2 linked regions of the Skermanella rosea genome follow. The protein of the gene in region 1 binds, or shares a complex with, the protein of each later gene. Links are inferred from orthologs where the notes say so. Each region holds a gene or a part of one and is shown in the gene's direction. Other genes may lie near its edges. The genes, in order: mfd and uvrA.

Region 1 (4,349 bases):
ACGGCGGAAGGCCTGGAACATGTCGAACCGCGGCGGGGGCGCCGGCACGAGCTGCCGGCGCCTTTCGTCCTGCCGGCCGGGGGCATGCCGATAGGCCGCTGACAGAACGGGCGGCGGGGGCTATATCGGTGGCGCAGCGCCATTGAGAGTGAGCCCATCATGACCAGCTCCGCCGAACGACCCGACACGACCAGGCCAGCAGAGACGATCGAGGTGCGGCGCAAGCGGCTGACCTTCCGGAGTTGGCACCGGGGAACCCGCGAGGCGGACATCCTGCTGGGCCGTTTCGCCGACCGGCACCTGCCGGCTTTTGATGCCGCGCAGCTGGACCGGTACGAGCGCCTCTTGGAACTGAGCGATCCCGATCTTTATAACTGGATGTCCGCGCGCGAGCCGGTTCCGCCGGAGCACGACAACGACGTGATGCGGCTGCTGATCGCGTTCAATTTCAAGACTACCGTCGCTTGACCCTCCTGGTTCGATAACAGACCCTTGATAAAGATCAAACTAGACCCCGGCCAACCGTCCCGCCTGCTGATCGCCGGTGCGCCGGAAGGGCAGGACGCCCGAGTCCTCGCCGACATCGCGAAGCGCCGCGGTCCTTCCGGGCTGCTGCACGTGGCGCTGGACGACCAGCGGATGGCCCGCCTGGCCGAGGCGGTCGGCTTCTTCGCGCCCGAGATCGAGCTCGTGCAGATCCCGGCCTGGGACTGCCTGCCCTACGACCGCGTTTCGCCCAACGTCGATATCGTCAGCCGCCGGGTCGAGGGGCTGACCCGCCTGATCGAGCCCGGCAAGGGTCGGCCCAGGCTGGTGCTGACCACGGTCAACGCGCTGCTCCAGAAGGTGCCGCCGCGCGGGACCTTCGCGCATGCCACCTTCCGCGCCGGCGTCGGCGACCGCATCGACCTGGACAGGCTGCAGGCCTATCTGGCCCACAACGGCTATACCCGCGCGCAGACCGTGCGGGAGCCGGGCGAGTTCGCGATCCGCGGCGGCATCGTCGACCTGTTCCCGCCCGGCACCGAGGAGCCGCTTCGGCTCGACCTGTTCGGCGACGAGCTGGAGGGGGTGCGCGCCTTCGACCCGATGAGCCAGCGGACCACCGAGAAGCGCGACGGCATCGCCCTGAAGCCGATGTCGGAGGTCTTTCTGGACGAGCAGTCGATCGCCCGCTTCCGCTCGGGCTATCGCGAGCTGTTCGGCGTCGTGCTGGACGAGGACCCGCTGTACGAAGCGGTCAGCGCCGGGCGCAAGCATGGCGGCATGGAGCACTGGCTGCCGCTGTTCCATTCCGGCATGGAAACGATCCTGGACTATGTGCATGACGCGGTCGTGACGCTCGATCCGCAGGCGGAAGAGGCGCGGGATTCCCGGCTGGCGCAGATCGCCGACTTCTACCATGCGCGCAAGACGCTGCAGGCGGTGGAGAAGAAGGCCAACAATCCCGTCTACAAGCCGCTGCCGCCGGAGATGCTGTACCTGGACGAGGACGGCTGGAACGCTCTGCTGGGCGTGCGGGCGGTAGGCCAACTGATGCCCTTCGCGCTGGCCGAGGGGCAGCCGGGGGTGGATGCCGGCGGACGGCGCGGCCGGGACTTCGCCGACGCCCGGGCCAAGCCCGACGTCAACGTGTTCGACGCGCTGAAATCGCACATCGAGGAGCTTCAGAAGCACGACCGGCGCTGCGTCGTCGCCGGCTACAGCCAGGGCGCGCGCGACCGGCTGCTGACCGTTCTGCGCGACCACGGCATCGAGCGGGTCGAGGTCTGCGAGAGCTGGGAGGGGGCGAGGCGGCTCGACCGGCGCACCACCGCGCTGATCGTGCTGGGGATCGAGACCGGCTTCGCCGCGCCCGACGTGGCGGTGATCACCGAGCAGGACATCCTGGGCGATCGGCTGGCCCGGCCCACCAAGAAACGCCGCCGGTCCGCCAACTTCATCGCCGAGCTGTCGAGCCTGAGCGAGGGCGACCTGGTCGTCCACGTCGATCACGGCATCGGACGCTACGACGGCCTGGAGACGCTCCAGGTGACGGGCGCGCCGCACGACTGCCTGCGTCTGATCTACGAGGGCGGCGACAAGCTCTATCTCCCGGTCGAGAACATCGAGCTGCTGTCGCGCTACGGGTCGGAGGACAGCGCCCAGCTTGACAAGCTGGGGGGCGTCGGCTGGCAGGGCCGCAAGGCCCGGGTCAAGAAGCGCCTGAAGGACATGGCCGAGGCGCTGCTGAAGATCGCGGCCGAGCGGGAGCTGCGCCGGGGCACGCCTGTTTCGGCACCTGACGGGATCTATGCCGAATTCGCGGCGCGGTTCCCCTATCCCGAGACGGAAGACCAGCTCCGCGCGATCGAGGAGGTGCTGGAGGACCTGCAGTCCGGCCGGCCGATGGACAGGCTGGTGTGCGGCGACGTGGGCTTCGGCAAGACCGAGGTCGCCCTGCGCGCCGCCTTCATCGCCGCGCTGTCCGGCATGCAGGTCGCCGTCGTGGTGCCGACCACGCTGCTGGCGCGCCAGCACTCTCGCACCTTCGAGAAGCGGTTCGCCGGCCTGCCGGTCCGGATCGGCCAGCTCTCCCGCCTCGTGTCAGCGAAGGAACAGAAGCTTGTCAAGGAAGGTCTCGCCGCCGGAACGATCGACATCGTGATCGGGACCCACGCGCTGCTGTCCAAGACGGTGCAGTTCAAGGACCTGGGCATGGTGATCGTGGACGAGGAGCAGCATTTCGGCGTGAAGCAGAAGGAACGGCTGAAGCAACTCCGCGCCGACGTCCATGTGTTGACCCTGACCGCGACGCCGATCCCGCGGACGCTACAGATGGCCCTGGCCGGGGTGCGTGAGCTGAGCCTGATCGCGACGCCGCCGGTGGACCGGCTGGCGGTGCGGACCTTCGTGCTGCCCTACGATCCGGTGGTGATCCGGGAGGCGATCCTGCGCGAGCATTACCGCGGCGGCCAGACCTATTATGTCTGCCCGCGGCTGGAGGACCTGCCGCGCGTCTACGAGCGGCTTCAGGAGCTGGTGCCGGAGGTCAAGGTCGTGATGGCCCACGGCCAGATGGCGGCGACCCAGCTGGAGGAGGTCATGACGGCCTTCGACGACGGACAGTTCAACGTGCTGCTGGCGACCAACATCGTCGAATCGGGCCTGGACGTGCCGAACGCCAACACGATGATCATCCACCGTTCCGACCTGTTCGGCCTGGCCCAGCTCTACCAGCTGCGCGGCCGGATCGGCCGGTCGAAGGTCCGGGGATACGCCTACCTGACCTATGCGCCCCGGACCGTCCTGTCCGCCACCGCGACCCAGCGGCTGCACGTGATCGAGACGCTGGACAGCCTGGGCGCCGGCTTCCAGCTCGCCAGCCACGACATGGACATCCGCGGCGCCGGCAACCTGCTGGGCGAGGAGCAGTCGGGACATATCAAGGAGGTCGGCGTCGAGCTGTACCAGCACATGCTGGAGGAGGCGGTCGCGACCGCCCGCAGCGGCGCCGGTGCCGCCGCGGACTCGGAGGACACCTGGACCCCGACGATCAACCTGGGCATGCCGGTCCTGATCCCGGAGGCGTACATCGCGGACCTGAACGTACGGCTGGGGCTGTACCGCCGGATCTCGGAACTGGTGGACCGGAGCGAGATCGACAGCTTCGCGGCGGAACTGATCGACCGTTTCGGGCCGCTGCCGCCGGAGGTGGAGAACCTGCTGAACGTCATGACGATCAAGCAGCTCTGCCGCACCGCCGGGGTCGAGCGGGTCGACGCCGGGCCGAAGGGCGCCGTGCTCTCGTTCCACAAGAACAGCTTCGCGCGGCCGGACCAGCTCGTGATCTTCATCGGCAAGCAGGCCGCGACCATGAAGCTGCGGCCGGACCACAAGCTGGTCTATACCCGCACGTGGGACGACACGGCGACCCGGGTCAAGGGCGTGCAGCGGCTGATGCAGGACTTGGCCAAGCTGGCGGCCTGACGGCCGCCGGCCTCAGGCCCGGGGGGTGACCGGCTGGGCCACCGCATCGACCTCCTCCGCCGCGAGGTCGAGCAGCGGCATGAAGGCGGTCGGCTCCTGGGCGCCGGCAAGCGCATAGCGCCGGTTGAAGATGAAGCAGGGCACGGCCTGGATGCCCAGTTGCCGGGCAACCGACTCCGTCGCCCGGATCGCCGCCACGTCCAGGTTGCTGGCCAGATAGTCGCGGGTCAGGTCCGGGTCGAGGCCGGCCTGCGCCGCCTTGGCCAGCAGGACGTCGCGGTCGCCGATGTCCAGGCTTTCGATGAAGTAGGCGTTGAACAGCAGGTCGGTCATGACGTCGGCCAGCCCCGATCGGCCGGCCAGCCGGACCAGCCTGTGCG
Region 2 (3,734 bases), 680 kb from region 1 along the record:
GCCGGCTTGCTGCCGCCACGGCTGCCGCCGCCCGAGCCGCCCCGGTCGCCGCCATAACCGCCGCCTCCGCCACCGCCGTAGCCGCCACCACCTTCGTAGCCGCCTCCGCCGCCGCCTTCACCCTGCTTGCTGCCGAGGTCCATCTCGGCGACGCGGACGGACAGCTTGGAGCCGGGGGTGCCGTCGCGGCGCTGGAATTCCTCCAGCTTCAGCTCGCCGCTGACCACGACCTTGTCGCCCTTCTTGACATAGTTGGCGACCGATTCCGCCCGCCTGCCCCACATGGAGCAGTCGACCCACTGGGTCGTCTTGCGGTCACCGAACCCGACGTCGTTGGCCACCCGGAAGCTCAGCACCTTCTCGCCGCTCTGGGTGGTCCTCAATTCCGCATCGGCGCCGACGCGGCCGCTGAATGTCCATACGTTCATGGTCTCTCTAACTCCTGATCCGCCGGTGGCGCGATGATGCCTACCGTAGGCGGGAGAGGTCCGGAACGCAACGGCTGCCCTTGGCTACGCCCTCACGGCCCGGTACCGCGACTCTCGTGTCCCACGATTCGCACCACAGATCTGCCGAGCCGGGAGTCGCAATTCCATCCCGCATCGCTCATATGTCTGTGGTTTGTCGCTTCCCCTCTACCGGTCTTCCTGGTAAGAACATCTCATGAACAAATCTATCACGGTCCGCGGCGCGCGGGAACATAATTTGAAGAACATCGACGTGGATCTGCCGCGCGACAAGCTGGTGGTGATCACCGGCCTGAGCGGGTCCGGCAAATCCTCGCTGGCGTTCGACACCATCTACGCCGAGGGGCAGCGACGCTACGTCGAGAGCCTGTCGGCCTACGCGCGCCAGTTCCTGGAATTGATGCAGAAGCCGGACGTGGACTCGATCGAGGGGCTGTCGCCCGCGATCTCGATCGAGCAGAAGACCACGTCGCGGAATCCGCGCTCCACCGTCGGCACCGTGACCGAAATCTACGACTATATGCGGCTGCTGTTCGCCCGGGTCGGCGTCCCCTACTCGCCCGCGACGGGCCTGCCGATCGAGAGCCAGACGGTCAGCCAGATGGTCGACCGGATCATGGACATGCCGGAGGGAACCCGCCTGCTGCTGCTCGCCCCCATCGTGCGCGGGCGCAAGGGCGAGTACCGCAAGGAACTCCAGGACCTGTCCAAGCGCGGCTACCAGCGCGTCAAGATCGACGGGGAACTGTACGAGATCGACGCCGCCCCCGCCCTCAACAAGAAGCTGAAGCACGACATCGAGGTGGTCGTGGACCGCATCGTCGTTCGCGAAGGGCTGGGCAACCGGATCGCCGATTCGCTGGAACAGGCCCTGGGCCTCGCCGACGGCCTGGCCTTCGCGGAGAACGCCGACACTGGCGACCGCACCACCTTCTCCGCCAAGTTCGCCTGCCCCGAGAGCGGCTTCACGATCCCGGAGATCGAACCCCGGCTGTTCTCGTTCAACAACCCGTTCGGCGCCTGCCCGTCATGCGACGGGCTGGGCGAGAAGCTGTATTTCGATCCGCTGATGGTCGTGCCGAACGAGGACCTGTCGCTCGACAAGGGCGCCATAGCGCCCTGGGCCAACTCGACCTCGCAGTATTACGCCCAGACGCTGGAGAGCCTGGCGCGCCACTACAAGGTGGCGACCACGAAGCCGTGGAAGGACCTGCCGGAGGATGTCCGGCACGCCATCCTCTACGGCTCCGCCGGCAAGCCGGTCACCATGCGCTATGACGACGGCCTGCGCAGCTACGAGACCAACAAGGCCTTCGAGGGGATCGTCAACAACCTGGAACGGCGCTGGCGCGAGACGGACAGCGCCTGGGTCAAGGAGGAGCTGGGCAAGTACCAATCCAGCCAGCCGTGCGAGGCCTGCAAGGGCGCCCGCCTGAAGCCGGAGGCGCTGGCCGTCAAGATCCGTGGCCTGCACATCAGCCAGGTCACCGAGATGTCGATCCTGAAGGCCGGCGAGTGGTTCGGCGAGCTGAACCAGCATCTCCGCCCCAAGGACCAGGAGATCGCCTACCGCATCCTGAAGGAGATCAACGAGCGGCTGGGCTTCCTCAACAATGTCGGGCTCGACTACCTGACGCTCAGCCGCAACTCCGGCTCGCTGTCCGGCGGCGAGAGCCAGCGCATCCGGCTCGCCTCCCAGATCGGCTCGGGATTGACGGGCGTCCTGTACGTGCTGGACGAACCGTCGATCGGGCTGCACCAGCGCGACAACGACCGGCTGCTGGAGACCCTGCGTCGGCTCCGCGACATCGGCAACACCGTGATCGTGGTCGAGCACGACGAGGACGCGATCCGGGCCGCCGACTACCTCGTGGACATGGGGCCGGCCGCCGGCGTCCATGGCGGCCAGGTTATCGCCGCCGGCACGCCGGAGGAGGTGATGCAGCACCCGGACAGCATCACCGCCGACTACCTGACCGGCCGCAAGGCGGTCCCGGTGCCGGCGCAGCGGCGCAAGGGCCACAAGGGCCAATTCCTGGAAGTCGTCGGCGCACGGTCGAACAACCTGCGCGACATTTCCACGAAGATCCCGCTCGGCACCTTCACCTGCGTCACCGGGGTCTCGGGCGGCGGCAAGAGCACTCTCGTGATCGAGACCCTCTACAAGTCGCTCGCCCGCAAGCTGAACGGCGCGCGGGAGCACCCGGCGGAGCATGACGCGATCAACGGCATCGAGCACCTGGACAAGGTGATCGACATCGACCAGTCGCCGATCGGCCGGACGCCGCGGTCCAACCCGGCCACCTATACCGGCGCCTTCACGCCGATCCGCGACTGGTTCGCCGGGCTGCCGGAGGCGAAGGCCCGCGGCTACGGCCCCGGCCGGTTCTCGTTCAACGTCAAGGGCGGCCGGTGCGAGGCCTGCCAGGGCGACGGCGTGCTGAAGATCGAGATGCACTTCCTGCCCGACGTCTATGTCACCTGCGACGTCTGCCACGGCAAGCGGTACAACCGCGAGACGCTGGAGATCCTGTACCGCGACAAGAGCATCGCCGACGTCCTGGACATGACGGTCGAGGAAGGCGCCGAGTTCTTCAAGGCCGTGCCTTCGATCCGCGACAAGATGCAGACCCTGGAACGGGTCGGCCTTGGCTATATCCATGTCGGGCAGGCGGCGACGACCCTGTCGGGCGGCGAGGCCCAGCGGGTAAAGCTCGCCAAGGAACTAAGCCGCCGCGCGACCGGCCGTACCCTCTACATCCTGGACGAGCCGACCACCGGCCTTCATTTCGAGGACGTGCGGAAGCTCCTGGAAGTGCTCCACGCCCTGGTCGACCAGGGCAACACCGTCGTGGTGATCGAGCACAACCTGGAAGTCATCAAGACCGCGGACTGGATCATCGACCTCGGCCCGGAGGGCGGCACCGGCGGTGGCGACATCGTCGCCGAGGGCCCGCCCGAGAAGGTCGTCCGGGAGGAGCGCAGCTACACCGGCCGATATCTGGCACCCTACCTGCCGACGCCGGTCGGCAAGTCGCGGAAGTCGGCGTAGTCGGTCGCTCCGTCCACCTCCTCGCAGGCCGCCGTCGGCACGCCGTCCACATGCTCGACATGGGCGGCGCCGGCGGCGCCCGGCATCCCGGCGCCCGAGGGGATCGGCACCATCAGACGGCGCTTCTTCGGTCGCACCACCTTGCGCGACACGCCGGCATAGATCTGCTTGCTGGCTTCCAGCAGATAGACGCCGGCGAAGGCCTTGAACCAGCG

The links.
Region 2: the proteins of mfd (region 1) and uvrA are in contact, whole or in part, in a crystal structure (PDB 4DFC), measured with the Escherichia coli proteins. The link is inferred for Skermanella rosea from one-to-one orthologs.

The regions. Positions count from the first base shown.
Region 1 is NZ_CP086111.1:2,296,232-2,300,580, forward strand. The notes cover bases 128-4,169. They hold mfd (transcription-repair coupling factor), read left to right. Parts: upstream 128-492; coding sequence 493-3,969; downstream 3,970-4,169. Other genes in these bases: JL101_RS10450 (FAD assembly factor SdhE), read left to right, coding at 160-468; JL101_RS10460 (DsbA family oxidoreductase), read right to left, coding at 3,982-4,169. Outside these bases: JL101_RS10445 (methyl-accepting chemotaxis protein), read left to right, coding at 1-1; more of JL101_RS10460, read right to left, coding at 4,170-4,349. UniProt on the Escherichia coli protein: Couples transcription and DNA repair by recognizing RNA polymerase (RNAP) stalled at DNA lesions. Mediates ATP-dependent release of RNAP and its truncated transcript from the DNA, and recruitment of nucleotide excision repair machinery to the damaged site.
Region 2 is NZ_CP086111.1:2,975,138-2,978,871, forward strand. What follows is about bases 293-3,719. They hold uvrA (excinuclease ABC subunit UvrA), read left to right. Parts: upstream 293-663; coding sequence 664-3,519; downstream 3,520-3,719. Other genes in these bases: JL101_RS13755 (single-stranded DNA-binding protein), read right to left, coding at 293-428; JL101_RS13765 (class I SAM-dependent methyltransferase), read right to left, coding at 3,477-3,719. In the rest of the region: more of JL101_RS13755, read right to left, coding at 1-292; more of JL101_RS13765, read right to left, coding at 3,720-3,734. UniProt on the Escherichia coli protein: The UvrABC repair system catalyzes the recognition and processing of DNA lesions. UvrA is an ATPase and a DNA-binding protein. A damage recognition complex composed of 2 UvrA and 2 UvrB subunits scans DNA for abnormalities.